3 regions of the Pseudoalteromonas sp. APC 3691 genome follow, and region 1 is predicted to be linked to each of the others. Evidence: predicted binding sites of a transcription regulator. Region 1 holds the regulator's gene; each other region holds the start of a gene.
The links. The regulator sigma-54, encoded in region 1, starts transcription at its own class of promoters, with help from an activator protein. The targets are predictions, from matches to a motif close to GTTGGCACGNNNNTNGNNT.
Positions count from the first base shown of each region.

Region 1 (13,260 bases):
CTACCAATGTGGGCTGATTGATATATGTACTACAAAGATCAACAGCCCCTAGTTATAGCGCAATTTTCTTATCGTTAAATAGCCCTCATATATAAGCCAGTTGGTATAAGGAGAATTACTATGAAAGCTTTGGCAGTATGTGTAATTATCTATTTATTACTGTTTACTGATTTAATAACGTTTGTGCAGATTGATTCTTGGCAGTTGCCGTTATGGATTGCTGATATTAGCTGGGCTGGGCTTGAGCTTGTAGGTGCTTTGGCCGCAATTGTTGCTGTAGTTGCTGTAGTGGCTTTAATTACTATGGGATTAGTTGGTACGGGTGTAGTGGCATTAGCAGGGACTGTTTTAGCGCTTTTATTCGGATCTATAATGATTGCATGGCCGTTACTATTTGTTGCAGTGTTGTGTTGGCTTGTTGCCGATAACAAAAAAGTAGCCTCTTAATCCTTAATTTGACTGACTATTATAGGTTAACTATGTTAAATTTAGCCTGTAATTTAAAGTTCTCATAAGGATAAGAATGATGACGAAACTATGTTTTTCGATGGCTTCTGCATTAATATTTAGTTTTTTTTCGTCATCGTTGGCGGCGCACTCAGGGCACGATCATGGTTCTGATGTGGCTGTGCTCGAAGTAACTAACGCGCAAGTTAGAGAGTTTTTACCTGGCAGTACTTCAACTGTAGGTTATTTAACGCTAATAAATCACAGTGGAGCTGCAGCAACTTTAACTAAGGCAACTATTGATGGCTTAGGGCGTGTTGAAATACACGAGCATTCACATGTAGACGGCATGATGAAAATGCAACAAGTTGAATCAGTTGAAATTAAAGCGCACGAAAGTGTCAGTTTTCAACCTGGCGGTTATCATTTAATGGTATTTGAACCACAAGAGCCATTAAAAGTAGGGCAAGAACGCAAACTCACGCTATATTTTAGTGACGGTAATCGCTTGTTCACTAATGCTCAAGTCGTGTCGCTTGAAGCGCAAGCTACGCAGTCAAAACCATCTACTCAACACGCTCATCACTAGGAGTACACATGTCGCAACACAAAGGAAAAATAGCAGGAATAGTTGTTTTACTGCTTATCATATTTTACGCAATTGCTGTTTATTGGAGCACTGAGCCTTCACGTTTTGATGTTGTTGCAAACGCCAAAGAGCAAGCGCAGCTTCGTAATGAAAAAATAGTTACGGGTTACGTAACTACTTCTACATTAATTACAGTAGCAAATACCTTACTAGATAAACCCGGTGGCTACTTATCAAATGATGTAATACCACCAAGTATTATTATGGATGATATGCCGGCGTGGGAATATGGCGCACTAGAAATGGTACGTGATTTATCGCTTTCTATGCGAAAAGATTTTAGCCGTTCGCAATCACAGTCTACGGAACATGAAGCACTTAAAAAGGCGCAGCCACAGTTTAATATAAGCTCTGAAGCATGGGCATGGCCAAGTGCTGAAGGTGAGTATCAAAAAGGTATTGACTACTTAATGGTATACCGTGGACAAATTGCTAACGAGCATGAGCGTGATAGTCAATTTTATGCACGAGCAGATAACTTACGTAGTTGGCTTAAAGAAGCTGAAAAACGTTTAGGTAGTTTAAGCCAGCGTTTAAGTGCCAGTGTAGGCCAAGAAAAAGTGAACACCGATTTAGCGGGTAATTCATCTAATAAACAAGCAACTCTTGCTCCACTGCAGCAGCAAGTAAGAACACCGTGGTTAGAAATTGACGATGTATTTTACGAGTCGCGCGGTGCTACTTGGGCGTTACTACATTTTTTACAAGCGATAGAGTATGACTTTAATGATGTACTTGAAAAGAAAAATGCACGTGTAAGCGTTCAACAAATCATACGTGAACTTGAGGCAACTCAAGAAACAGTATGGAGCCCACTTATTTTAAACGGGAATGGTTTTGGCTATGTTGCTAACCACTCTTTAGTTATGGCAAATTATATTTCTAGAGCCAATGCGGCTTTAATCGAACTTAGCGAACTACTAGCTCAAGGATAAAAAATGAAAAAGTATTGTTTAGCAGCAGCCCTTTCAATGGCATGTTTAGCACCGGCAGCGCAAGCTGACACTCTACTAGGTTTATACGTAGGTGTTGATGGATGGAAGTCAGATAGCGATGGCCAATTTTCTTATAAAGATAAATCATCTCAAGATTTTGATTTTGAAGATGAGACTTTTGTAAGTTACTACGCGGCGCTTGAGCACCCAGTGCCGTTAGTACCAAATATCAAATTAAAGTACACAGAGCTTGAGCTTAATGGTTCTGCGGTTATCGATGATACGTTTAGCTTTAATGGCAGTAATTTTGCTAAAGGTAGAGAAGTAAATACTCTTAGTGATTTATCGCACATTGATTATATTTTTTATTACGAAATATTTGATAACGATTTAATCTCAATTGACTTAGGTTTGAATGTTAAGCAGTTCGACGGTGAAATTACAGTAAGATATGATAGTGAAGAAGATCTTTCTCAAACTGAAACTGTAGACTTCTCTGGTTTTGTTCCTCTTGCATACGGCCGTGCCGAAGCTGGCTTACCATTTACTGGTTTAAGTGTATTTTTTGAAGGTAGCTTTTTGGCTATTGACGATAGCAAAGTACAAGATTACCAAGTAGGCGTAGCGTGGGAACTTATTGATAACCTAGCAGTAGATGTTGCTGTTAAAGCCGGTTACCGCTCTATGGTATTAGAACTTGATGATGTAGATGATATTACTACTGATATTGATGCATCTGGCCCATTTGCGGGTATTCAGGTTCATTTTTAATTAGTATTTTCTAATTAAACAAAGCGTGGCATATTATTTTATTGCGTGCCACGCTAAATCAAACTCTCCCTCTAGCGCATTATTAATCAACTGCTTATAGACCTTATTGACAGGGAAATTAATGAGTTTAGATAGCTCATCACCTGTTTGAGTAAATTTGTAATAGCTTAATACCAAATCACTACTCTTTGCTTTTAACGTTACTTTTTGCGATAAAAATGAAAGGGTAAGTTCTTGCCCTGCTTTAAGCACTGCAGATTCAATTTCTTTTCTATACAGTAAATTAAGATCCATGAGCGTTAAAATATCAGGAAAGCTAATACCCGTTTTTCCTAAATTTAAAGATACTTTATTGCCTTTTCGTAGCAAATCAAACAACGATGGTTTTTTGTAAAAGCCGAGTAATATAAAGTGGCTGTCGTCTTTTTCGTTATAGCCTGAGAGCGACACACATTTTTGCAAAGAGTCTGCTTCTCGCTGTGTCATATGTTTTAAGGTTTGTAGGCTTTTAATTGAAAACGTACCAGGGTTAAGTGTTTCTCCTGTTAAAATTTTTGCCCATAAAATTTGCATTGATTCATTAGAAGTATCTTCACACAGCGCTATAAAATGCTCTACCCAATCAACATCGGGCTGTTTACTACTTGCTACATCAGGGCAAAACCCCATAGCCATTGCTAAAATTGACTCTATATTTTGTTGTTGTTTAATAAGTAATAAATCTTGGCGTTTTTGAGCGCGAGCTAAAACAGAGTTTTCACTGTTAATATGATAAAGCGGCTTAATTTGGCCCTTAATATCGTAACTTTGCTCATTAGTAGGTAGTACACCATTATTACCTACTTTTGTTATAGGGTAACCAAGTAAGGATTCGATGATGTTGGCAAGATTAATTCTCGCCTGTGCTGTCTTGACTGTCATGGCTGTGCATTGTCCTTTGTGAATGACTAAGCTGAGCAACAGTTTTAAGGTTATTTAATCCCAGAGACACTGTATTGCGCAGCACATACTCGCTCAAAATTGCGGTGTAGCCAGATATTAAAGGAGTGGTTGTTTGCCCTTCAATGTTACATATTAAAGTAACAATACCGTTTTGCTCACTAAAATTAAATGTTCCTCTGATAATATGTTCAGTATTTAAAAGTATGTTAAAGCTGATCTTATTTTGGCTTACCGAAGTTATGATCATTTCACCATAACCCCATTTCCCTTTCCAAGACTGATGAGCCCCTAAGCCAGAACTGGGTTCGCCCAAAGAAAAGCGTATGCTGGAGTCTACTTTTTCCCACGGAGACCATTTTTGCCATTGACTAAAGTCGGTGACAAGCGGCTTTACTACTTCTATATTTGCATTGATTTCAATTGTTTTATTCACACTATAGCTTTGAGGGAGTATCAGCCCTGTCAGTACGAGTACTAATAGTAATAACAGTACGCCTTTAATTAATATTTTTAATAGCTTAATAAGCACACCTTTATTCGTTTTTTGAGCTGAAATACAACAACTTTTATTAATGGACTATAGTATGAATTAGATTATAAACCAAAAATAATTTATTAATTGTTACTTAGTTGCATGAATACTGTTAGAGCTATATTTTTAATGAAGCTATGAAATAAATACACTTGTTGAAAGTTTTGATTCTACATTTCTTGGTTTTGTAAAATGAACCAATAAGATGTGAAGCATAGAATCAGTAAAATTGCTTAAAGATTTGGGGAGTGTTTTATGTATGCATACTTATTTTAAAAATCGAACTTATAAATAAACGCTTAAGAAAGGCTATTTTTATTATTCAAGATAATGAACGATTTAGAATTTAAGGCGCGATATGCTTTGACTACTTTGTATATATAAACAATTTAGTAGGGTATAATTCGCGCCTTTTGTTATTCTACGGCCACAATTATGAGCACACTCAAAGCTAAGCGCGCCTTATTTTCATACCCTAAATACTGGGCTGAATGTTATGGCACCGCGCCATTTTTACCAACTACACGTGAAGAAATGGATGCACTTGGCTGGGATAGCTGCGACATAATAATAATTAGTGGCGACGCGTACGTCGATCATCCTAGTTTTGGTATGGCGGTAATTGGCCGTGTACTTGAAGCGCAAGGTTTTAGAGTAGGTATTATCGCCCAGCCAGCATGGGACTCTAAAGATGCATTTATGGAACTAGGCAGACCGAATTTATTTTTTGGTGTAACAGCTGGCAACATGGATTCGATGATTAACCGCTATACAGCTGAAAAGCGTATGCGCCACGATGATGCTTACACGCCAGATAACGTAGGTGGTAAACGTCCAGATCGCGCCGTAATGATTTACTCGCAAAAATGCCGTGAAGCATACAAAGGAATACCAATTGTTATTGGTGGTATTGAAGCGAGTCTTCGTCGTATAGCTCATTACGACTATTGGCAAGAAAAAGTACGTCGTAGTATTTTGTTTGATGCAAAAGCTGATATTTTAATTTACGGTAACGCAGAGCGTCCGTTAGTTGAAGTTGCACACCGTATTGCCGCAGGCGAAACAATGGATACTATTCAAGATATTCGCGGCACGGCTGTTATCAGAAAAGAACCTTTACCAGGTTGGCGTGGAAGTGACTCCACCGCTATAGATAAAATTGGTAAAATTGATCCAATTCCAAATCCATACGGCGCTGATGATGTTGGCTGTAGTAAATCTGAATTTAAACAAGCCGGTATAGATTTAAAAGCAGAAGCTGCAAAACCGATTATGGTTCAGCCTGCGCGACCTAAGCCATGGGAAAAAACTTACGTTAAGTTACCTGCTTATGAGCAAGTAAGTGTTAACAAACCTTTATACGCCCACGCTTCGCGTATTCTACATCAAGAAACAAATCCTGGTTGTGCAAGAGCACTGTTTCAGCGACACGGCGATCGTTCTATTTGGGTAAACCCGCCAGCATACCCATTAGAAACACATGAGATGGATGCTGTGTTTGGTTTACCGTATCAGCGTATTCCTCACCCAAGTTACGGCGACTCTAAAATTCCTGCTTACGACATGATAAAAACGTCAGTTAATATTATGCGCGGCTGTTTTGGAGGTTGTTCGTTTTGCTCAATTACGGAGCATGAAGGGCGTATTATTCAAAGTCGTTCGCAAGAATCAATTATTGAAGAAATTGAACAGATTAGAGATAAGGTACCCGGTTTTACTGGTGTTATCTCTGATTTAGGTGGCCCAACGGCAAATATGTATAAACTGCGTTGTACTAGCAAAAAGGCAGAAAGTACCTGTAGACGTTTATCATGTGTGTATCCTGAAATTTGTAAGCATATGGATACAGATCATACGCCAACAATAGACTTATACAAAAAAGCACGTGAAGTTAAGGGTATCAAAAAGGTATTGATTGCTTCTGGTGTTCGTTACGACTTAGCTGTACGCGACCCGCGTTACGTTAAAGAATTAGTAACGCATCATGTAGGTGGCTACTTAAAAATAGCGCCAGAGCATACAGAAGATGGTCCATTATCAAAAATGATGAAACCAGGTATGGGGGCGTACGATCAATTTAAAGAATTATTTGATAAGTACTCTAAAGAAGCCGGTAAAAAGCAGTATTTAATTCCTTACTTTATATCTGCTCACCCAGGGACAAAAGATGAAGACATGGTAAACATGGCTTTATGGCTTAAATCAAACGACTTTAAGCTTGATCAGGTACAAAATTTTTACCCATCACCGATGGCTAATGCGACGACTATTTACCACACAGAAATGAACTCTTTACGTAATATAAAAAACAATACAGAAGTTGTTCCAGTACCTAAAGGTGCTCGCCAACGTAGATTACATAAAGCTATTTTACGCTACCATGATACAGCAGGTTGGCCGATGATACGTGAAGCACTGCGTAAAATGGGTAAAGCTAATTTAATTGGTAAAGGGCCTAACTGTTTAGTGCCTGAAGAAGGGCGTGATGAAAAAGCAGGTAAAGGTGGCAGTAAAGGCGGACGTCCTGCACTAACGCGACATACCGGTTTTAGCCAATTTAAAAAGGCAAACACTAAACCAAAAGTAGGCGGTAATCGTCAAAGTACACGTTAGTGATTCAATCTATTAATAACTAGTAGATTAGTTTAATTTAATTACGCTAAGGGTTTTTAAACTCTTTTAATGCGTAAATTAAGTAAACCTTGCTCTTTATTGGCTATATTATTGTAGGTAATAAAGAGCGAGCTTTTAGAAACGCCCCTTAAGATAGCGCGTATTTAGAGCCTATATATTTCTAGTTAGTTTTTTAAAACGTTGATGCTAACCACAAACGTAATTTAAGTGACCATAACGGCTGAATACCTGTTAGCCCTTGCGTCATTTTATTATCTTTTAAAATTATATAGGAAGGCGTGACTTGCCCCTGCCAATCGGCAAATATCTCACCGTGTTGATCGTTGACAGTGGTAAAACTGTAGCCTTGCTCATTTAGATACTCATGTAGTTTTTGATCAGAACCTGATTTTATTGCGATGCTCACCACAGGGTAATTATTTTCGTTTGCGAGTTCGTTTATAGCAGGGGAGGTAATACTGCAAACAGGGCACCAAGTTCCCCAAAAATAGACAAGTGTTGGTTTATCTTGGCTCATTGCTGCTAGATCAATGTTTTGCTCTTGATAGCTGGTTAATTGCAATTGAGGGTTGGCTGGCATGACTGGTTGTCGCCACCAATTGGCTGCAGTATAAATGATGAAAAATATGAAACCATATATCAACACACTTTTTAATATTGATAAGCCTTTTTGTTTTGGCGTTTTTTTAGGTGTGTCTTTTTTATTTTTGGTATCCGTTGTCATAGTTGCAGCTTTACTCTAAGTGTTTTTTACTTTAGTTATTTGCAAAAGTTTCTAATTTAAACCAGCAACCAGGTAGCAGTACCTAAAAAGGCGAATATACCCACAATGTCTGTAATTGTAGTTAAAACTACACTACCTGCAAGAGCGGGATCTATATTCATCTTTTTAAGAATAATAGGGATACTCGCACCAGCAACACCTGCCACCACTAAGTTCATAAACATAGCGAAGGCGAGTACGCCACCAAGCATAAAGTCCCACTGCCATAGGGCAATAACACCTGCTATTAACAACGACCATAAAACGCCGTTTAACGCGCCAATAGCAAGCTCTTTCATCATTAAGAAACGTTGGTTAGTTTGATTAATATGACCTACCGCAATACCACGAATAACAAGCGTTAATGATTGGCTACCTGCAACACCACCCATAGAAGGGACAATGCCGTTAAGTACTGCCAAAATAGGGAGCACATCTAAAGTACCTTCAAAAAAGCTAGCTACAAAAGCAGCTGCAAGTGCAGTTAGTAAGTTGACACCTAACCAAACTGAGCGTTTTTTAGAGCTTTTTAGTACTGGCGCAAAGGTATCTTCTTCATCATCAAGACCGGCTAAGCCCAATAAACTATGCTCAGCATCTTCTCGGATTACGTCAACGATGTCATCGATCGTGACACGACCAAGGAGCTGATCGTTATCATCGACTACGGGGGCCGATATCCAATTATGACGTTCAAATAATTGCGCGACTTCACTTTCATCCATTGAGATTGGAATGGATTCACAATCTTCATCCATTAAATCGCGAACAATCTTTTCTGGCGGGTTAGTTAATAATGTACTCAGCGATAAAGCGCCTATAAAGCAGTTATGCTTATCAACAACGTACAAGTCATCGGTACCTTCTGGTAACTCGCCACGTAGCCTAATATACCTAAGTACAACATCAAGCGTAACATCAGGGCGAATGGTCACCGTATCGGTGTTCATTAGCGCGCCAGCAGAACGCTCTTGATATGACAGTGCTTGTGTTGCACGTTCACGGTCTTGAATGTCCATCGCGCTAACAACGTCTTTATAAACGGTGTCCGGCAGACTACGTAATACTTCACCTAAGTCATCGTGGCCCATATCTTCTGTTGCGGCTGCAATGTGCTTAGGTTCCATTTGGGCAATAATGCCTAAACGAACATCTTCTGAGAGTTCTTCAAGAACATCACCCTGCACATCAGGATCGACCAATTGCCAAAGCAGTCGGCGAATTTTATGCGGTGATGATTCTAATAATAATGCGGTATCACAAGGAGCCGTTTTTGCGAGCATGCGCCTAACTTGAACAAATTGACCACTATTGAGTGACTTCGTCACCTGTTTTAGTTGCTGTAGTGGGTAATCTTGTTCAAAAGCTTCAGGCATTGGCGTCCTTTATAAATTGTTATATTACTTTATGGGGGGGAGGTGAGTTAACTGGCGTTACTAACCTATCTATTTTATATATCTGTTTTAATTGAAGCATTAGTAATGCGAATATTGTTTTTATAAAACAGGTTATTCTTGTTCATTAAAGCGTTGTGCTATTAATTCTCCAACAGCGTGTAAAGCTTGCTCAGAATCAGGGCCTTTACAAACAACTTTAACTTCTTTTCCTTGGCTACTTTCAAGTAACATTAGTGCAAGTACGCTATCGCCTGCTGCTTCTTTGTCATCTTGGAATAATGTGATTGTCGCATCAAATTGTACTGCTAATTGCGCAAGCACAGTAGCTGCTCTGGCGTGTAAGCCTAATTTGTTTTTTATTAAAAAGGTATCTTCACAATGCATAACTTACTCTACCTAAGCTGAACAGGTGATTATTCAGCTATATTATTTTTCTTGCTCGCGATGGCGAATTTTTACATTGGGATGTGTCATTGCGAAACTTTCACCGATAGTTTGCGCTAAATACACAGAGCGATGTTGCCCGCCTGTACACCCAATAGCAATGGTTAAATAACTGCGGTTATTTCGTTCTAAATGTGGTAACCACGTTTGTACAAATGTTTGAATTTGCCATGTGAATTTTTGCACTATGCTGTGATTAGCTAAATAGTCTTTAACCGGTTGATCTAACCCATTTAAAGGCTTTAACTCTGGTTCCCAGTGTGGATTTGGTAAAAAGCGTGCATCAAATACGTAGTCTGCTTCTTTTGGTATACCGTGTTTAAAACCAAATGATTCAAATGTGACAATCAGTTGCTTATCTTTTTTACCTAAAATCTTTTCACGAATAGATTCAGCGAGTTGATGAACACTTAAATCAGTCGTATCTATCATAAAGTTGGCGCGAGTGGTTAATACATCAAGTAATTCTTTTTCTTTTTTGATGGCTAAATCAAGGGGCAACGAGTCTATTGATAGTGGGTGTAATCTGCGTGTTTCAGAAAAGCGTTTGATCAATGTCTGATCGTCGCTATCTAAATAAAACAACGTAGGGTTTGCAAAGCCAGGCAAGTATTCAAGAATATCGTTAAATTCATCTTGTTCTTTAGGGATGTTGCGCACATCTATGCTAACAGCAATTTTATCGTAGCTATCAGACACACTGCGAACTAATGAAGGTAGTAGGTTTACTGGAATATTATCTACGCAATAATAACCTAAATCTTCTACAACGCGCAAAGCAACCGACTTTCCAGAACCAGAACGGCCGCTTATGATAATTAACTCCATTTAACACCCTTTATAAAACTATGATTGATCGACAATAACTTGGTAAAGCTCAGTATCAGATTTTGCACTGCGTAACTGTTTACAAAAATCTTTGTTGTTTAGTTTATCAGCAATGGTTGCTAGAGTCTTTAAGTGCTGCTGGTTATCGCCATCTGGTACGATGAGTGCGACAAAAATATCAACAGGGCGATTATCGATTGCATCAAAGTTTATTGGAGTTTCGCTAACGAGCACTAAAGCCAAAGGCTCTTCTGCACCGCTCATTCTTCCATGAGGAATAGCAATGCCACGCCCTATACCTGTACTACCTAATTTCTCTCTGCTCATTAAAGCATTAAGAATATCTTGTTGCGGTAAATACGGAAGTTTGTCGTGAGCAAGTTCGCTAATGAACTCTAAAATTCTTTTTTTGCTATTAAAAAGGACCGCAGCTTTGCTGCAGTCCTGGCATATAAGTGAACTTAATTTCATCATATTAGTGTCGAGCAAGCTTCTCTTTGTGTTTGATTACTTGGCGATCGAGCTTGTCGATCAACGAGTCAATAGCGGCATACATATCTTGATGTTCTGTAGAGGCAAATAGCTCAGCACCGCTTACGTGTATTGTGGCTTCTGCTTTTTGATTTAATTTTTCTACATCGAGAATGACATGAACATTATTAATATGATCAGAGTGTCTTTCAAGCTTCGCAAATTTAGTATTAATATAGTCTATTAGTGAATCGGTTAATTCTACGTGACGACCAGTTAAGTTTAGTTGCATAAGCATTACCCTCTTAGTTTAGCGTCTTAAATCAGACTTTTACGCTGATTTGACGGTGGAATAGCAAGAGATTCACGGTATTTTGCGATTGTACGTCTTGCTACTTTAATTCCTTGCTCAGCCAATATATCCGCTATTTTGCTATCACTCAATGGTTTTGCTGAGTTTTCTGCTGCGATTAATTTTCGGATAAGCGCACGTATTGCTGTAGATGAACATTCACCACCGTTTTCAGTACTTACATGGCTTGAGAAAAAATATTTAAGCTCAAATATACCACGGGGTGTATGCATGTACTTTTGAGTAGTCACACGCGAAATTGTCGATTCGTGCATTTCTACCATTTCAGCGACATCATTTAAAACCATTGGTTTCATGGCTTCAGGGCCATGTTCAAAAAAGCCTTGTTGTTGCTTAACAATACAATTAGTAACTTTTAATAGCGTGTCGTTTCTACTTTCTAAGCTTTTAATAAACCATTTAGCTTCTTGTAAATGTGAGCGAATAAACTGGCTGTCGCCACTTGATTTTACAGTGCGAGACATTGCCGCGTATTGGCTATTAACACGAATTTTAGGCATGCTATCTGGGTTTAATTCGACAACCCAGCGGCCTTTAATTTTTTTAACTGACACATCAGGAATAACATACTCAGATTCTTCCCTTACAATAGTATCTGCAGGTTTTGGGTTGAGAGTATGTATTAGTGTCATCACTTCTTTAAGCTCTTCTTCTTTGAGCTTAGTTTTTTTCATTAATGTACGATAGTCGCGAGCTGCTAATAGATCAATATGCTCGGTTAAAATCATTTTCGTTTCATTAATGTAAGGTGTTTCTTTATCAAATTGATTAAGCTGAATACACAAACACTCTTGTAAACTACGTGCAGCAATACCAACAGGATCAAACAGTTGAATGCGTTTTAATACGGCTTCAATTTCATCAAGTTCGACTTCGTTATCATCTTCGTTTTCTTGATTAAAGCTTTCTAAAATCTCTTCGCAGCTTAATGTTAAAATACCTGAATCATCGACGGCCTCTACAATCGCAATAGCGATGGCTTCATCGGTAGGGCTAAATGGCGTTAGTTGTAATTGCCACATTAAATACTCATGGAGCGTTTCAGTAGAGGCGCCTTGGTATATTGATTCGTCTTCAGGCATTGGACCTGATGAGGCTGCAGGAGCGGCACTCATGTACTCATCCCAACTAACATCCATAGCCATGTCGTCACTTAGCGTGTCTTTTGCAAGTGCTTCACCAGTATCTTGTTCATATTCGCTCGGAGCATCATCAGCAGATGCGCTAACAGTTATGTCATCGGTATCAGCTTTTTGCTCGTTTTTACCAGCAGCGTCTTCAGAATAGTCTGCCTCTTCAACCTCTAATAGTGGATTACTGTCGAGAGCTTCTTGTATTTCTTGCTGGAGATCCAATGTACTGAGTTGCAACAAACGAATAGCTTGTTGCAACTGTGGAGTCATTGTAAGTTGCTGGCCCATGCGCAGCTGTAGTGATTGCCTCATGTATCTCTAACAATCCTTTTATGTTGTTATAATTAATACTAGCAGATGCTTAAAGACATGGCGTAAATGTTACAGCCTAAATTGCTCGCCTAAGTAAACATCGCGTACTGTTTTATCATTTAATACGTGTTCTGGAGTACCTGATGCAATCAGCTCCCCATGAGAAACAATGTAGGCTTTTTCACAAACATCAAGGGTCTCTCTTACGTTATGGTCGGTAATTAATACTCCAATCCCACGATTTTTAAGATGTTCTATTATTTTCTTTATATCTAATACCGAAATAGGGTCAACACCGGCAAACGGTTCATCCAGTAATATAAATTTAGGATCGGCTGCCAGCGCACGTGCTATTTCTACACGACGACGCTCTCCACCCGATAATGCCATACCTTGGCTATCACGAATGTGTTGTATGCTAAATTCATCTAATAAGTTATTGAGCGTGTCTTCTCTGGCTTGTTTATTTAGTTCTTTGCGCGTTTCTAAAATGGCCATTAAGTTTTGATAAACAGTCAGCTTTCTAAAAATCGATGACTCTTGTGGTAAGTAGCCTATGCCTAATCTAGCACGACTATGCATAGGTAAAAGAGTAATATCGTTATCATCAATAGATATTTTACCTTTGT
Region 1 covers NZ_JASDCB010000007.1:83,836-97,095, reverse strand. The annotation lists partial or broken gene QL998_RS04160 (IS5/IS1182 family transposase) at 1-21, shown strand, start outside; gene QL998_RS04155 (hypothetical protein) at 121-447, shown strand; gene QL998_RS04150 (copper chaperone PCu(A)C) at 524-1,036, shown strand; gene QL998_RS04145 (DUF2333 family protein) at 1,045-2,031, shown strand; gene QL998_RS04140 (TIGR04219 family outer membrane beta-barrel protein) at 2,035-2,802, shown strand; gene QL998_RS04135 (TIGR03899 family protein) at 2,836-3,723, opposite strand; gene QL998_RS04130 (SRPBCC family protein) at 3,692-4,273, opposite strand; gene QL998_RS04125 (YgiQ family radical SAM protein) at 4,712-6,889, shown strand; gene QL998_RS04120 (protein disulfide oxidoreductase) at 7,083-7,634, opposite strand; gene mgtE (magnesium transporter) at 7,691-9,049, opposite strand; gene QL998_RS04110 (HPr family phosphocarrier protein) at 9,182-9,454, opposite strand; gene rapZ (RNase adapter RapZ) at 9,497-10,342, opposite strand; gene ptsN (PTS IIA-like nitrogen regulatory protein PtsN) at 10,361-10,813, opposite strand; gene hpf (ribosome hibernation promoting factor) at 10,818-11,105, opposite strand; gene QL998_RS04090 (RNA polymerase factor sigma-54) at 11,132-12,631, opposite strand; gene lptB (LPS export ABC transporter ATP-binding protein) at 12,701-13,260, opposite strand, start outside.

Region 2 (13,260 bases), on a different contig from region 1:
ATAGGTTTAGTTTAATAGCTTAGTTGCCGCATTTAATTGGCCTACATCGAGTAGCCATTGCACTTCGCTTATTTTGAACTGGGCTTGTAATTCAATGCCCGCGTATAAACCTTCCGCTCTTTGTTGTAATGCCAATAAATAATCCGAGGTATTTAAATCACCTACTTGCCATTGTTTTTGCAATAACTGCGCGCTGTGTTCGCCGCGTCCTTGCATTAACTGTTGCCAACGGCCAAGGTATTTTTTATTAGAGATTAGTGAGGCAGTACTTGCCTGTATCAAATACTTTTGCTTACGCATTACTGAACGAAAATTTGCTTCTGCGGCGATAGCTTGTTGGTTTTGTGCTTTGGCATTAGCTTGGTAATCATTACGAATATTTAACGGCATAGAAAAAGTAACTCCGACAACATTATCGACATCATTTTTTCCGGTACTAATTCCAATGGTAGGATCGGCTTTGGTTTCAAGCATGGCATATTGAGCTTTACTTTTTTGCATTTGCCACAGTGCTTGAGAGGCTAATACTTGCGGGTGCTGCGTTAACCACTGCTCAGCTACTTGAAAGTTTGTAACGCCTAAGCCCTGCTCTGGATATGCTTGTGTATCAGGACGCCAATCAGGCAACAACTCATTAACCTTGGCTTGAGCTTGTGTTAACTGTGCTTGTATTTGGGCCGTTTTATTAAGCATTTGCGACAAATTCAAGAAAGTTAACTCAGCATCAACCTGACCAAGATCGCCAGCTTTCTGCCTTTTAGTTACAATTTTAAGCAAGGTTTCTAACTGTTGCTCTTGTTCAAAAGCAAGTGACGACTTATCCATGGCAAGTTGCCAATTAATAAGTGCTTTTAAGGCTTGTGCTTTTTTCTGCTCTATCGCATAAGTGAATTGTTTACTGGCCGCCGTTAATATTTTATCGCCGATAGCAGCATTAACAGCCTGCTTATCCCACAAGTCAATCGTTTGGCTAATACCAATATTGTAATTATTTCCGTCACCTTCACGCTCGTAACCTGTCGATAGTTCTGGGTTGTAAAGTGGTAACTTACTGCCCTGTGCTTTGGAAAATTCAGCATTCATGAGTTCACGTGCTGAGACAATATCAGGGTGTTTATTGATTTGCCGATCGAGCCAGTCACTCGATAGCGTTGGCTTAGCAAAAGCGAAGCTACTAACAGATAAACTTGCTGAAAAGCCGATAAATAATGCGATTCCAGTAGATTTTGCTGAGAAAAATTTCATAATAATCTCTTAATTTAATAATAAAATGCCGCAACTAAACCAACTAGGCTACATTAAGCGCTAGTTAAGAATAAATTTGTTACGAATATAGCTTTAAAACTAAATTAAACGATTGGGGGGCGTATAGGTTCTTCAGTGAATATTTTATCTACATGAACAGCATAAAAATATTGATTTGTAATAATAAGTTTAGGGGTCTGTAGTGTAGATTTATTACTGGCAACCCACTGTGTGTGAGTGCCTTGACAGTGACCACAATGATGGCAATCTTTAATATTATGTTCAGTGTCAGATGATTCATCGAAAAGTTCAATATCTTCACTATCATGGGAATGTTCTGTTTGAATATGTAGAGAGTCAATCTGATGACTTTCATTTGAATTAGCCACAGAAGCAAACGACTGCAATGCAATCGATAGTACTACTAACAAACTAATCCAAGTATTTTTCATTTTTACTCTAACATCAAAATTTTAAAAAACATGGTAGTCAAGAAACCCACTCAAGTCAATCAAATTAAGTAGTTTATACAGGACAATCCACGGCAAGATCATTATAAATTGAACTTCTAGAACAAGTAGCGATCAGATCAAGGCATTATAATCACCTTGGTCACTTAATATGAGCGCTACTTTTCTGAAACACTTTGATTCAATTACCGATCCTCGCATTGAACGCTGTAAAAAGCATGAACTTATCGATATTCTCCTCTTAGCCATTAGTGCTGTACTCTCCGGCGCAGAAGGATGGGAGGATATTGAAGATTTTGGGCATCTAAAACTTGATTGGTTAAAAAAATATGGCGCTTTCAAAGAGGGTATCCCAAGACACGACACCATTGCCCGTGTCATTTGTCGGTTAAAATCAGATGAAATAGAGCATTCATTTCAATCTTGGATATCATCACTTATTGAAACCACTGGTGCTGATATCATTGCCATTGATGGAAAAACAGCACGTCGTTCATTTACAACCAAAGATAGAAAAAGTGCCTTACATACCGTCAGCGCATGGAGCTGCCAACACCAATTAGTGTTAGGGCAAACAGCCGTTGATAGCAAAACAAATGAAATCACCGCAATTCCTGAATTACTTACCCTGTTGGATATTGAAAATAGTATTATCACGCTTGATGCAATGGGGTGCCAACAAGAAATTGCTAAACAAATAATTAAGCAGAAAGCGGATTATATTCTGGCGCTAAAGGGCAACCACTCGGGTATGCAGATTGAATTATAAGCTTGGTGGCATAAGAATGAGCGCGAAGGATTAACCAAGAGTAACTATGATAAACATGCCGAAATCAGCTCAGGGCATGGGCGCATTGAAACAAGAACTTGTCAGCAATTACTTATTGATAAAAGTTGGTTAGGCAAAACTTACCAATGGTATGGTTTAAAGAGTGTTATTCAAGTCACCGCACAAGTTCACGATAAATCGGCGGGTACAGACACTATAGAAACCCGTTGGTATATTAGTTCGTTGGCACTAGATGCAGAGCAATCGCTCAATGCGGTACGTAGCCACTGGCAGGTTGAAAGTATGCATTGGATGTTGGATATGAATTTTAGGGAAGATGAATCGAGAATACGTAAGAAGCAAGGACCGCTTGTGTTTAACGTCATGAGAAAAATAGCCATGGCGTTATTTAAGCGAGATACAACTAAATCAGCAAGTATGGCGAGGAAAAAGAAAATGGCAGGGCTAGACGATGATTATCGTTCAACCCTGTTAGAACCTGGGATTAAAATGCGCCAGCCGTGGAAATAATGCCTAAAAAAGTTCATCAAAGTAGCATTCGCAAAGCACTCATAAATTTAATTATGCTTATTACAGCTATTTGCTTGTCGCTATCTATTTCGATATCTACTTATTTAAGCGTAAAAGAGCAAAAGCAATTAATCATTAATAAACTCGTCATACTTTCTGAAATTGTAGCTTTTGATGCTGGTAAATCAGTAGTTGAAGATGATAGAAAAACAGAAGAAAAACGCCTTAAGTCATTTGAAAACATCCCTCTTGTCAAAAACATACATATTTATTCAATAGAAAAAGCATCAAAAAAACCTGTTTTTTTTATTAGCTTTAATGCAAAAAAAACGCCTCCAGTGCCGTTAAGAATAGACAGTGTTGATAAACTAAAAACACCACGAATTACGAGCGATAATATTGAACTAACCCGCCCTATTTACGATAACGAACAGTTGGTCGGTTATGTATACATGCGAGGAAGTCTCGAAAGCTTAGAAACTTATATTGAAAGGAAAATATTAATAGATGTGCTATTAACGCTATTAATTTTGATAGTTGTTTACTTTATTGCTATAAAAGTTCAAAGACGTATAGCTAAGCCAATAGAACAGCTAAGCATGCTATTGCAGGATGTATCTAAAAATCATAACTATGATACACGCGCGCCAGGAACCGATGTAAAAGAAATAACCGCTCTTTCAAATAGTTTAAATATCATGCTTGCACGTACCAAAAAGCAGCTTGAGCGCCACGAAAAAGATAAACAAGAAATAAAACAGCTCAACCAAAGTCTTGAAGAAAAAGTAAGTCAACGAACTATTGCTCTCAGAGAGGCAAATCAAGAGCTATTATCAACCCTTGAGCGAATGCACCAATATCAAACACAAATTGTTGAAAACGAAAAAATGGCGTCTTTAGGGCAAATGGTGGCAGGTGTTGCACATGAAGTGAATACACCAATAGGGCTTGGTATTACAGGTTCTACATTACTACGAGATAAGCTAGCAGATATACAACAAAGCTTTAATGATAAAAAACTAACCTCTAACCACTTAAAACGATTTATAGATGAAGGTATTGAAAACTTAGATTTAATCTATCGTAATCTAAATCGCGCCGCAGACCTTATATCCAACTTTAAAAAAGTAGCCGTAATCCAAGACGACGGTGTTAATACCTATATTAATGTACATACATTAATAACTGACGTTTTAACATCAATTCAATCTGATTTACTGTCTAAAAAGCCTATCGTTACTATTAACTGTCCGAACGACTTAATCATTCACAGTAAGTCAGAACCTCTACAGCAGGTGTTTCAACAGTTACTTATAAACTCTGTAATTCATGGATTTATAGGTAAAGAAAACAACGAAATTCGCTTTGACGTAGAGCTGGTAGGGAAGGTATTAACAATCGTTTATTCTGACAATGGCCAAGGCGTTGATAAAAACATTAAAAATAGAATTTTTGACCCTTTTGTAACTTCAAAGCGTGGACAAGGTGCAAGCGGCTTAGGGATGCACTTGGTATACAACCTAGTAACACAGGCACTTGGTGGAAGAATTATGTTTGATCTTGAAGAAGAACACGGTGCTCGCTTTATAATTACTATTCCTTAAATAAAGATCACTAAAAAGTACATATATTTAAAATTTATCCTTGAATTAGCATTTAATGACCTCATTAATGAGGCATGTGATAAGCGCGTAACATTATTTAATTACCTTAAATAAATATTACCAAGCGATTTATGAACTTTTTTATCTTTGCTGTATCACATATATTGATGAAAAGTTAGAAAGTGATATAGTTTTGCTTTGAATTAGTCTGATTATTTTAAATACCTTGCTTGATTGAATGATGTATCAATTATTAAAGGGAAATGGCTTCGACTTTATGATTCAAATGACTACATCTACGTATATATCAATTAAACAGTAGTTTTTGCACTGCCCTTTTTAGTAGACTTTGGACACCCTGCTGTTTTATTTTTATCCAATTTGTTTTTTCCTTGTTAACAAATGGGTATAATCCTATAATCTCTAGTAATCGGTTATAAGTTCATCACCGGTTTTTTATAAATAAAATATTCCAAAAGGTTAATTAATAATGCAAACGCCAGTCATTCTAATCGTAGAAGATGAAGACGTAACTCGACTGAACCTAGTTAGTTTATTTGAAGCTGAAGGGTACAAAGTTATTGAAGCCATTGATGGCGATGATATGCATGACAAGCTTACAAATAACGATGACGTTAATCTTGTAGTTATGGATATCAACCTTCCTGGTAAAAACGGTCTTATTTTAGCCCGTGAATTACGCCAAAAGCGTAAAGTGGGCCTTATATTCCTAACAGGTCGTGACAATGATGTTGACCGTATTTTAGGTCTTGAAATTGGCGCAGATGACTACGTTACTAAGCCATTCAACCCACGTGAATTAACTATTAGAGCTCGCAACCTTATTACTCGTACTGCTTTAGGCGGTGAAGAGTCAGCACTAGAAACAAATGGTGTTATTACATTTAACGGCTGGGAACTTGATGAAAATAGCCGTTGTCTTACTTCTCCAAATGGCGACGCTAAGCGTTTACCAAAAGGTGAGTACAGAGCACTTCGTTTAATGCTTGATTCTCCAGGTCGTATCTTTAGCCGTGAGCAATTAATTAAACACATGACAGGACGTGAGCTTCGTGCAAATGACCGTACTGTTGATGTTACTATTCGTCGAATTCGTAAGCATTTTGAAAGTGATAACTCAACGTCAGAGTTAATCAGCACCATCCATGGTGAAGGTTACCGTTTCATTGGTAAAATTGACGCTTAATTAGAGCTAATTAGTTTCACTCTAATTGCTGTAAAAATAAATGAAGGGCTTTTTGTCCTTCATTTATTTTATCTGCTAGAACATCTAACCACTTCTTTAAAACTTCATCAGATTCATCTATTGCACCATGCTCCATTACTTTGGCATGAAGCTGCACATCATTAAGACCTACTGAGCCAGCCGCACCTTTAAGTTTATGTGCCACTGATTCATATTCTTCTCTATCACCGGCAGTTAATGAAGTAAGTAATTCTTGCTGATATTGTGGACTTAGCTTTTCGAATAACTGACTACTGCGCCTAAATACGACCAAACCCATTGAATTTACAAAGTCTTCTATTGTTTCAATATCTAATAGGTGTGCATCAATACCTTCAAGTGCTTCTTCACTCACTTTAAGTTGTGGTTCTGAGCATTCACTTTGCTTAATGCCAAATAAGTCAGCCAGCATTTTATCAAGCTTGACTGTATTAATTGGTTTAGCCAGTGCGCCTTGTATTGATATACCCTCAAGCTCTTTTTCAGCACTACGTACATTAGCTGTTAAAGCAACTATTGGTAATTTATCAAAATGGCTATCTGAACGTATTTGCTTAGCAACCACGTCACCGTTTATATCTGGTAACTGCATATCAAGTAGAACTAAGTCGAGATCATCTTCGGTTTCAACAAACGAAAGTGCATCCTCACCGGTTTCAGCCCATAAAACTTCATGGCCGCGTTGCTCTAATAAGTTTGTAGCAATTTCGGCGTTAAGAGGCACATCTTCCACTAGTAAAATATACAAGCCTCGGCCAACATAACTTTGCTCTGTAGGTGCAATACATAAACTAAGCGGTATTTGCACTGTAAAACAACTTCCCTCACCTTCAGTACTATTGACTGTGATTATCCCTTTCATTGCACTTACAAGTGCCTTGGTTACAGCTAAACCAATACCTGAGCCTATCGCGTTAGTCCCTTTTAAATCCGGTGCTTTGTAATACATATCAAATATATGGGCAAGCTGCTCGGGTGGAATACCTTGACCAGTATCCGATACCTTAATAACTAACCATGGGCCTTCTACACGATTTTCTCGGCTACATTCGAGTGTTACTTTTCCTTGTTGAGTAAACTTAACTGCGTTGTTAATTAAGTTCCAAACAACTTGGCGTAGTCGAGTTGGATCGAGCTGAGCATAAATATCAAGCATGCCATTGCGCTTAATATCAAACTCAAGTTCTTTCTGCTCTGCTATTAAACCCGCAAAGTTAACTACATCGTTTATAAAGTCTGACACATTTATAGAGTTGGTCGCTATATCGAGCTGATCTCTATCTATTTTATCTAAATCAATAATATCGTTAAAAATATTACCGAGTGTCTCAGCACTCGAAAAAATAGTATTACCCCAACTACGCTGCTGCTTATTCAAATCAGTATCAAGCAGCATTCGTGTTAAACCAACAATACCATTAAGCGGAGTACGCAGCTCATGGCTTAGCGTAGCAATAAACTTACCTTTATCTTTGTAGGCAGTTTCAAGTGCTTGAGCTGCTTCTTTACGGCTAGTAATATCACGACCAAAACCCAGTAAACCAATGTAGTCACCGTCATCATTTATAAAAGGTAATTTACGAAGCTCAAACCAACGTGTTTCACCGTCCACTTCATAGCCTACATCTATAGTCAGCGCTTTATGGCTTTGCTCTACTTCTTTATCGGTTGCTAAAACCTCAGCTAAAAAATGACTCGGGAATATCTGTTCAACCGTTTTGCCAATTAGTTCGCTACTTGATTTTCCCATTACTTCTTCAAACATTTTATTACAACCGGCAAATACACCGTTGTTATCGCGGTAATAAAATAAATCAGGAGATGAATCAACTATTGAGCGTTGCAACATACTTTGTTGAGCAAGTTCTTGTTGAGTTTTTTTACGTTCAGCAATTTCTCGTCGTAACTCTTCAATAGCACGGTGCTTGGCATGAAACGCCATTTTACGTTCATCAATTTCAATATTTAGACGACTAATATTATCTTTTAAGGTTTGATTTAGAAGCTTTTCTTGTTTGGTTGCGCTATCTAAATAAGCATACGATGCATCTAATTGGCGAATTGAATTAAGCAATACACTTATAATTAAAGGGGAAACCACAGCAGTAAAAAACACCACAGCCAAAATATCAACAAGATGCAATTCACCAATCGCTACATAATAAAACATGCTCGATAAAATAAGAGATACAGTTAAAAATAAGGTGTAACAAATAGCTGCGGTTTTAAATTCACCAAATCGCGTTATTGAGCTGGAAAGTACCCGAGCCCATGGGCTCAAAGAATAATCGGTCATACGTAATTTTATCTCTTAGCTGTGTGCTTAAATATAAAGAAGGCAATGCGCATGTATAAACATACCATTTACCCAGATTTTAGCATTTTTCTTCTCCCTATATTCATGTTGTGCGATAAAAACAGAATTTTTCATGTTTGATTTTGCTTCTCTCCTCAACTCATCATTTCAGCAATAAATTATTTAGTGTAAAATGCCCCGCTTTATTATCTCCAAATACGAGTAGCGCACATGCAAACCAATATGCCAGATATAGCAGACACAGCACCCGCTTTACAAACAGGTAAATTAGACTGGGTTGGCATGGGCGAAATCGAACTGCCATTTATTTTTGAATCGCGAGACTTATCACCGGTAACAGTAAACGCTAAAGCCCGTGCATTTGTTAATTTGCATAAAGAAGATGCCAAAGGCATTCATATGTCACGCCTATTTTTGGCACTTGACCTGCTTTCAACCGAGCAGCAAGTTAATCCGCAAACAATAGCGCAAGCACTCGATACCTTTATAACTAGCCACGAAGGGCTAAGCGATAAAGCACAAATTGAATTTAAATTTGAATTACCGCTACGCCGTAAATCACTATTAAGTGGTAAAGCGGGCTGGAAAAGCTACCCAGTTGTACTTACCAGTACAATTGAAAATAACATTATTAGCTACGAGCTAACCGTAGATGTTACCTATTCTTCAACGTGCCCATGCTCTGCGGCACTTGCGCGCCAGCTTATACAAAATGCGTTTAACGAAAAGTTTAATCAAGAAACCTTAAGCCAAAAAGATGTCCACGAGTGGCTAGGCACTACACAAGGTATTGTAGCGACACCTCACTCGCAGCGCTCTATTGCAAACGTAAAAGTAAAGCTTGATAGCAATATTCAAGAATTTGACGTTGTGACGCTAATTAATACCCTTGAAGCAGAACTTAAAACGCCTGTACAAGCGGCAGTAAAACGCGAAGACGAGCAAGAATTTGCCCGTTTAAATGGTCAAAACCTGATGTTTTGTGAAGATGCCGCACGTAAAATAAAAGCATTGCTGGAGGATGGTAATTACAGCGACTACTGGCTGCAAATAAACCATTATGAATCACTACATGCACACGATGCTGTAGCTATTGCGGTTAAAGGCATTGAAAGTGGCTACAAAGCTTAATTGCTGCGTAGTTTTACTTTTAAAACAAACGGTATTTATTTTATAACCCATACTTTTTAGGCACGTAAATTGCTTTATTTGAGCAGTGTCAATTTGTTGTTATGGAGTTACCGTATGGAATTCGCTTTATTATTAATCTTAGTGTTAGTTGTCGGGGCCTCTGTTGTTGCGTCAAAATTTAATGACGATGGCGGAAACCCGTATCCTTTTACCCGCAAGCAAACTGTTTTTACTCAGGTTGAAGGCGCTTTTTTAAATCTTCTCGAGCGTGCTGTTGGCGATCAATATAAAGTTGTTAGTCGCGTTAAGTTAATTGACGTTATTGACTGTAAGCAAGGTCTTTCTGTTAAATCTAAACGTGCTGCTTTAGCTAAAGCTAAAAATAAGCAACTCGACTTTGTATTAATCGACAAAGAAAAACTAACTATTGTTGCGGCTGTTGACCTAGTTAACAATGCCAATAAAGATGGCCACAAAGCTCAACGCGATTGGTTTGTAAACGGTGCATTAGAGTCTGCGGGTATTCCACATATTCGTATGAAAGTTAAATCGGGCTACCGTCCTTCTGAAGTACGCGATGCAATTATGTTTAAACTTGGTAAGCCTGCAGCAACACAAACGCAGCGCCCTGTTCGTAATCGCTCACATAAGCCAGCGGTACTTTCACCTTCTCAAGCTAAAGCACAAACAACTGCTTTAGCTGAAATTTAAAAACCAAATTAAATACTCTCCTAAAAAGTATTTAAAGCGAGCTCATAAACAAGCTCGCTTTTTTGTTTTTTATTACTAACTTCACGTATAATCAAGTGATTCAAACTCAGGAATTAAACATTATGAATGTTGGTATTATTGGCGCAATGGAGCCAGAAGTTAAAATTTTACGTGAAGCGATGCAAAACCCACAAATTTTAACTAAAGCAGGTTTCACTTTTTATACTGGTGAATTGGCTGGTAACACAGTAACACTTGTTCAATCTGGTATTGGTAAAGTAGCATCAACGATTGCAACCACCTTACTGATTGATAACTTCAAACCTGATTGCGTAATTAACACAGGCTCTGCCGGTGGATTCGATCCATCACTAAGTGTTGGCGACGTAGTAATTTCGTCAGAAGTACGTCACCACGATGTAGATGTTACTGCTTTTGGCTACGAAATTGGCCAAGTACCTCAAATGCCAGCAGGCTTTGCAGCTCACCCAAAATTAGTAGAAGCAGCACAACAAACAATCGAACAAATCAGTAATGTTAAAACACTTGTTGGCTTAATTTGTACTGGCGACACCTTCATGTGTGATCCAGTACGTATTGATAAAGCACGCAGTGATTTTCCTACAATGCTTGCCGTTGAAATGGAAGGCGCTTCAATTGCACAAACGTGTTTTACGCTTAACACGCCATTTGTTGTTATTCGCTCAATGTCTGATATTGCAGGTAAAGAGTCACCACAATCATTTGAAGAATACCTAGAAACAGCATCAATCAACTCATCTAAAATGGTTGTCGCACTTTTAGAAAAGCTAACTGCAGTGTCTCTTTAAATGCTTAGCAATATTGTTCAAAACCACTTGGACTTTATTGCCTTCATACTAGCGCTCCTTGCTGAGCGCTTTATTCCTCTTGTTAGCTGGTATCATCCTAATACAGCGTTAAGCGCGGTTTTTAGTGCTATTGGCAAGCGTATATACAAACGCAAAGAACCTAAAAGCTATCAATATTTAGCAGCTATACTCGCAAGCACGCTCATTTTAAGTGTTATTCTCATTATAGTAGTGTTATTGCTTGAGTTTGCTTTTTACCCTGAATTACTCGCAGGTCTTATTTTATACTTATGCTTAGAAAGTAAGAGTATTGATAAAAAAGCGCTCCGTATTGCAAAGCTAACTAAACAAAATCAAAAATCGACGGCACGCGAATTACTAAAACCACTGCTTGCCCGTGAAGTTAATAGGCTTTCATCTCCTGGTATTATCAAAGCATTAATTGAGAGTTTAATACTGCGCACTGCTCGATACTATTTCGTAATTATATTTATATTTTTAGCCTTTGGCCCTATTGCTGCTCTCGCCTATCGATTACTTACTTTAATACAACAAGCCTGGCGTAGTGATATATCTCCAAATAGCTACTTTTTAAAACCGCTTAAAATTCTCTTGTTTATTATTGAGTATATTCCAATGCGCTTGCTGGCTTTAACTATTGCAGCAAGTAGAGCGAGCAAACAAAGCATGCACTACATAAAACATTACGGCAGGCACTTTTATCAAACTAATACTGGTTGGCTACTCAGTACATGTTCTGCATCACTTGGTGTACAACTAGGCGGGCCTGCGGTTTATTTGGGTACTCGCTTTAATAAAATGCGTATTGGTACTGATAGACTACCTACCCCCGAGGATGTGCCCGTTATAATTAATAGGTTAAATCAGGCCCGTGCATTTTGGTTGTTAGTAATTGTAAGTATTGAAATATTAAAAATGATTTAGTGACTATTTAGTGACTACCTCGTATCTATTTACAGACCCAATATACAAGCACAAAAAAACCAGCCTAGGCTGGTTTTTTAGTTTCATACTGTATTTAAGCTACAGTGATGTTTGCAAACTTACGTTTACCTACTTGGTAAATAGCCGTTGTACCTTTTGCTACTTCAAGTTTGGTATCAGTGATTTTATCTTCACCGTTAAGTTTAACTGCACCTTGCTTAATCATGCGCATTGCTTCTGACGTACTAACTACTAAATTTGCTTCTTTAAGCAAGTTAGCAATTAAAATAGTATCTTCTGAAATAGTGATTGTCAGCTCAGGGATTTCATCTGGTAATGCTTTTTTCTGAAAACGCTGAATAAAATCATCATGTGCACCTTGTGCATCAGATTCACTATGAAAACGAGCAATTAACTCTTTAGCTAGCTCTATTTTAATATCGCGCGGGTTAGTACCTTGCTCAACACGCTCTTTTTGAGCTGCAATTTCTTCAATAGAAAGCGCGCTTAATAAATCGTAATAACGCCACATTAGCACATCACTAATTGACATTATTTTACCAAACATATCGTTTGGCACATCAGTAATACCAATGTAATTACCAAGTGACTTAGACATTTTTTGAACGCCGTCAGTACCTTCAAGTAATGGCATCATTAATACTGTTTGCGGCCTTTGGCCTTCAACTTTCTGTAGCTCACGACCCATTAGTAAGTTAAAGCGCTGATCAGTACCACCTAGCTCCACATCAGACTCTAGTGCAACCGAATCCCAACCTTGTACCAGAGGGTATAAAAACTCATGAATTGCAATTGGTTGACCGCTGCCATAACGCTTTTTAAAGTCATCACGTTCAAGCATGCGCGCTACGGTTTGGTTTGCAGCAAGTTTTATCATACCTGCAGCGCCTAACTTTTCCATCCAAGTAGAGTTAAATGCAACAGTGGTTTTAGCAGGGTCGAGAATTTTGAATACTTGTTCTTTATATGTTTCAGCATTGGCTAATACGTCTTCGCGAGTAAGTGGTTTACGCGTTACGTTTTTACCTGTTGGGTCGCCAATCATGCCAGTAAAGTCACCAATTAAGAAAATAACCTCATGACCTAGATCCTGAAAGGTTTTCATTTTATTAATTAGTACAGTGTGCCCTAAGTGTAAATCAGGTGCTGTAGGATCAAAGCCTGCTTTTATTTTTAGCTTTTTGCCCGACTTTAGTTTTTCAACTAGTTCGTCTTCAATTAATATTTCTTCAGCACCGCGTTTTATCTCTGCTAGAGCGGTTTGTAAATCCACTTTGTATTACTCCAAAATTCTGCCTACGAAGGGGCGACTAGTTACTTGTAATCACGGTTTTTATTAAGGTTTAAACCGAACATATATATGTAGCTAACATAACAAATTTCTATCTAATTAAAATAACTTTTTAAGTTATTAGGGCAACTAAACTAAATGAATTGAGT
Region 2 covers NZ_JASDCB010000030.1:15,192-28,451, reverse strand. The annotation lists gene QL998_RS11285 (TolC family protein) at 7-1,245, opposite strand; gene QL998_RS11280 (hypothetical protein) at 1,350-1,697, opposite strand; partial or broken gene QL998_RS11275 (ISAs1 family transposase) at 1,867-3,015, shown strand; gene QL998_RS11270 (ATP-binding protein) at 3,015-4,619, shown strand; gene arcA (two-component system response regulator ArcA) at 5,110-5,826, shown strand; gene arcB (aerobic respiration two-component sensor histidine kinase ArcB) at 5,843-8,161, opposite strand; gene folE2 (GTP cyclohydrolase FolE2) at 8,393-9,313, shown strand; gene QL998_RS11250 (DUF2726 domain-containing protein) at 9,428-10,024, shown strand; gene mtnN (5'-methylthioadenosine/S-adenosylhomocysteine nucleosidase) at 10,147-10,854, shown strand; gene ampE (regulatory signaling modulator protein AmpE) at 10,855-11,799, shown strand; gene tyrS (tyrosine--tRNA ligase) at 11,894-13,093, opposite strand.
Region 2: QL998_RS11250 (DUF2726 domain-containing protein) is a predicted target of sigma-54. The motif match lies at 9,370-9,388, and genes of this name have one in related genera.

Region 3 (5,603 bases), on a different contig from region 1:
AGCATAAAAATACCCTCATAATCAAAAGATGATAAGGGTATTGTGAAGCAACCAAAAGATCGGTCAACCGATCAAAAATACCTTAACTGATCGGTGTTAGCTCATTGGGCGGTTTTTTATTGCCTGTAATATATTTGTGCTCACGATTGTTTTAGCTTTACTGTGCAAGTATGAATAAACAGTGCTAACTTTGTAGAGCACGCCATGAGTGTAACGTCGTACTATGTATTTAAAATAAGTATTAATAGCGCGGTTATTAATCATAATATCGTCATCTTATATTTAGGCGCTGGAAGCTGTTTAGCTTAAATAACGCGATAATTTAAACTATTAATAATAACTGTTAAAACTACCGATAATAACTAGGGTGATAATTATGTTGCCATTAAAGTATTTGATTAACGTAGTAAGTTTGTTTGTATGCAGCGCTTTAGCGAGTGAGGTAAATATCGTAAATGTAGCGCAGGAGCAGCGTGTGCAATATGCTCGTGACGACTACCTTAACGAGCTATTAGAAAAAGCATTGGTGAGCGCACAATACCCTGCAGAGATTAACCCCGTTTTAATTCATCCCCATCAACAACGTACTTTAATAGCACTAGATACAAAAAATTTAGATTTATACTGGAGTATGAGCAGCCCCGAAAGAGAGTCTTTAGCTATTGCGATTAAAATCCCATTATTTAAAGGCTACATAGGTAAAAGGGCGCTATTAACAAGTGAGAACAGCATTGCTAGATTTAAAGGTGTTACTAGCTTAGAGCAGTTAGGTAGGCTTTCTGCGGTACAAGGTCATGATTGGCCTGATACAAAAATAATGGCGTTTAATGGCCTGCATATAAGGCCGTTTGCAAATTATCAGGCTATGTTTGCCTTAACAAGTGCAGGGCGTATTGATTACTTCCCACGTTCATTTATCGAGGTTAATTCAGAGCTAGCGGCAAATAAACAAAGTAACCTAGTGATAGTACCTAATTTATATATGAGTTATCCAACAGGGTTTTATTATTTTGTATCAAATAGTAAGCCAGAGCTTGCAGTGGCAATTAAAAAAGGGCTTGAGATAATGCAAGAAAATGGCGAGTTTGATGCTTTATTTGATGAATATTTCGCAAAAGATTTAAACTCGTTACCTTACGAAAAAGGTAAAACAATAGAGATTAAGCTCGATAACCCTTATTTTTAGGCACAAAAAAAGGAGCCTAGGCTCCTTTTTAGTATGCTATTAATAGCATTTAATTAGCGAAGTAACGACTCAGTTAATACTGGACGAATTTCGCGGATAATTGCTTGAGTCAGTTTTGGTGAACCACAGATAATATTGCCGCTGTGGTTATAGTTATTACCACCGGCGAAATCTACAACCATACCGCCCGCTTCTTTAACCATTAGTTCGCCCGCAGCAGAGTTCCAAGGTTTTAAACCAATTTCAAAAAATCCATCAACACGGCCAGCTGCAACGTATGCCATATCTAAAGCAGAACAACCTGCACGGCGAATATCAGCAGTGTGTACAAATAATGCTTTAAACGCTTCAGTGTATGCATCCATGTGGTTCTTGTTTTTGAAAGGGAAACCAGTAGCAAGTACAGTGCCTGCAAGAACCGTAGTTTTGCTAACGCGTAGACGTTTACTGTTTAACTGAGTGCCTTGACCGCGAGATGCAGTGAAAAGCTCACCACGAATTGGATCATAAATAACAGCTTGGTCTAAACGACCTTTAACTTTAAGTGCGATAGAAACCGCGTAATGAGGGATACCTTTGATGAAGTTAGTTGTTCCATCGATAGGATCTACAATCCATTGGTAATCATCATCCTTGCCTTTATGCTCACCTAGTTCTTCACCAACAATTGAGTGAGTAGGGTAAGACTGTAAAATAGTGTCACGAATTACGGCTTCGGCTTCTTTATCAATGTTAGTTACTAAGTCGTTAGCGCCTTTTTGTTGCACTTCAACTTTTGATAAATCTTCACTTGCGCGAAGTAAAATTTTGCCTGCGTTGCGCGCAGCGCGAACCGCAATGTTTAACATTGGATGCATGGTATTACCTTTGGGTTGTAAAAGAACGTTTATATATTTCAGCCGGCGTATTTTAGCGACTTTTGCCATAAAGTAAACAATAAACCCCAAATACTTGTGTTTGTTTTTTATACAAGATTGAAAAGTTTATATATTTTTAAAAAATAATTATCTGCATTTAAATAAATTAAATTTAAATAACACTTTACCTAAAGTTAACTTGAGGTTTTATCGTACTCCTAACTTAACTGATAGGATAACATTATGTATTTAGAGCACGTAAACTTAGTCGCGAGTGATATAGATAGTATGCTTACATTTTATCGCGCTGTATTTCCACATTGGTCGATTAGAAGTGAGGGCAGAGGCGATTGGCATGGAAAACCAAGACGCTGGGTACACTTTGGGGATGACACGCATTATATTGCGATAAGCGATCATGGTGAGGCTGAAAACAGAAGCTTATCGGGCCATCAAGTTGGTTTTGCACACTTTGCTTATGTAACTAATAATTTAAGCGCAGTAGTAATGCGCTTAAATAAAGCGGGTTTTACTCTAAGTAAGCAAGGTAGTGAGAACCCTTTTAGAAAGAATGTTTATTTTATTGACCCCGCAGGGTTTGAAGTAGAATTTGTAGAATATTTAAGTGATATCCCGAGTGAGCGAAATAACGATTTATAATAGGTTAACCACCGCAAAGTGCGGTGCTTAACGAGGCTTTATGAACGATTATTTCCAGCGCCAAACTGGGTTTTTAGCTCATTTGCAAAGCTTATAAATTTTTCTTTAATTGTGCGCTTTATTTTCACTTCAACCGAGCCCATTACTGCCTTTCCTTCAATATGAATTGTAGGGCCTTGGCGTTTGTTAAGCGACACAGATTTATTTTCAAGGCTACTTAAAATACAAAACATTTTAGACACTACATTGACATGCTCTGGTACGTAAATTTCATCGCTACCAAAAATACAGTTAACGTGAATAGTTACATTTTGATGCGCAAAAATAGCATCGGTAAAATCAAGCACCACCGATCCCATAAAGTTACTCAAATATATATTTTTTGGCACAACCCACTGACCACTTCGCTCGTTAGATCCTAAAATACTGCGTAATGTAAAATCATCATCACTGTTTTGCTGTGCACTATAATGTGGTTTAAATTGCGATTGTTTTTCTGCTTTATATTGCTGATCGGTATTAAGTGTTAAGTCTTCTACTAAGGCTAGCAGTGCTTCGTTATTAGGTGCATCCATCGCATTATCTAAACGTCTTTCAAATGCATCAACAGAAATAACACCATGACTGTAATTGATCAATCACTTGTTCGCGTACTTGTTCTATTGGGCGGTCTTCAACTTTTACAGACATGAGTTATTCCTTCTTATATTTACTATTGATACTGCTCTTGTAGTTAAGTTACAAACCGCGTACCAAATATAATTTCATTAATTATCAATTGGTTATTTTTTAACGGTGTTTTTTGTTTTGTTATATTAACGATAGATTAACCAAAAGAGCAATTATCTAGCTATTTTCACTATTTGAGAAAGTTTTACCGAGTAGCCTGTAAATAGTTACACAAACATAGATAAGGTTTAATCTCTTAATTAATTCAAGTTGTTGAATTTAAAGGGTAAATAAAGTTGGCCTGAAGCTCGCATTAGTTAAAGTGTCTTTAATCAAAAGGAGAAAGATTATGAAAACATTTAACAAGTCTATTATCGCAGCTCTAGTTCTTGGTACTACGGCTATGGGTGCCCAAGCAAACAGCTGGGAAAACGAAAGTAAAGATGCTTGGATTGATGGTAAGGCAGAAACCGTTCTACTTATGAACACTAATCTAAACAACTTTGACATTAACACTGATGTAAAAAATGGCAAAGTAGTACTTACAGGTAAAGTTAATAGCGAGCTTGATAAAGAGCTAGCAGAAGAACTTGTACTTAGCCTAGATGGTGTATCTGATGTTGATAACAGCCTTACTGTTGTTAAAAGCATGGATACCAAAGATAAAAGCAATGACATGATGGACGATGATGATAACGACCTAACGGACGCTAAAATCACCACTGTAATCACAACTCGCTTCCTGTTTGACTCAGAAGTTGGTGGTACAGACATCGATGTTGATACCGACAATGGTATTGTAACTCTGAACGGTTCAGTAGAGTCTGAAGCTGAAAAACAACTAGCAGTTAAAATTGCTAAAAATGCTGAAGATGTTCGTGACGTAGTTGATAAACTAGCTATTGTTGCTGAATAATACAGTATAGTTAAGGCCCACTAACACTGGGCTTTACGCCTTTCTAATGCTTAATTTAAATGGAGTTTGATCATGGATATTATTCGTATAATACTTTCGATTTTATTACCGCCATTAGGTGTGTTTTTGCAAGTTGGCTTAGGTATGCATTTTTGGTTAAATATTTTATTAACACTGCTAGGTTATTTCCCAGGTTTAATACATGCAATCTACATTATTGCGAAAAAATAATGACAGATTATATATTGTGTAAGCCGACTACTGAGGCCTAATGATACAATTGCCACAGTACTGTTCGGCTCACAATATTAGTTTTTAAATTAAATATTTTTTATCAAAATCTAATTTTTAATTTACTCAAACTAAGTGATTATTTCTTGTAACTCACTCCCAAAATTCCCTCAGCCAAACCATTGCTTACTTCAATTAAGCTTTCTAACTAACTGCAGTGTTCTGATTCTGTATTGATGCCAGTTAGGAAATCTTTAACATTAGTTTGTTTATATATCTACAATACGCGATTAATTACTCTATTATTTAGTGACAATATTACCATCACTTCTAGTGTTATCATTAAACCAAGCTTTTACGCATATTGAGGTAGCTAATTGAATATTCGACTTATACTGTCAGGCGTTGTGTCATTCGTTTTTTATTTTAGCTGGGCCTACTGGGCGAACAGTTCGGCAGATATTGCTAAATCGGTCACGCTTCAAGCTGCATTAGTACAAGGTTTGTATAGTGGATTTGTAACGCTGTTTTTTACTTTTATTTTAGAAAAGGTCGTCAACAAGTATAAGTCGAGTTATGTAACGCTTGCGTTTTTAACTCCGATTATTTGTATGTTTCATTCTAAAACACCACAAAACGTAGCAATACGACAAAGCTTTAATAACGCAATTAACTCCAGCGCTTCATATTTAAACAACAAAAAAATAGCAGGAGTGCTTTTTGCGCCTATAATTCCGATTACTGTTCAAGCGAGCTTAGTAATTATGGTGAATGTAATTAATCAGACACCTAATTTGGCACTTACTGTGGCCCCAAGCATATTTTTTACAGCCTTGTATGCCTATACATATATGTTAGCTTTGCTTAAAAAGTAGAGCGTTAAATATAAAAGACTGATATGAGAAGGAGGTTTTTATAATTTAATGCAGTGAATATCATAGAAAATATCTTACATTTTATATTTATGCCCACTTAAAAGATTACTATTTAAGCAGTTAGCTTGTTGATTGTTAAAATAAAGGCTTTTGGTAGTGACAAGCACCTAAAAAGTTTTTATACTGCAAACCGCTTTAGTCGCTCTGTG
Region 3 covers NZ_JASDCB010000108.1:150-5,752, forward strand. The annotation lists partial or broken gene QL998_RS19930 (transposase domain-containing protein) at 1-5, opposite strand, end outside; gene QL998_RS19935 (transporter substrate-binding domain-containing protein) at 377-1,186, shown strand; gene suhB (inositol-1-monophosphatase) at 1,240-2,043, opposite strand; gene QL998_RS19945 (VOC family protein) at 2,287-2,703, shown strand; partial or broken gene QL998_RS19950 (LiaF domain-containing protein) at 2,742-3,393, opposite strand; gene QL998_RS19955 (BON domain-containing protein) at 3,722-4,288, shown strand; gene QL998_RS19960 (YqaE/Pmp3 family membrane protein) at 4,361-4,519, shown strand; gene QL998_RS19965 (hypothetical protein) at 4,897-5,394, shown strand.
Region 3: QL998_RS19955 (BON domain-containing protein) is a predicted target of sigma-54. The motif match lies at 3,668-3,686, and genes of this name have one in related genera.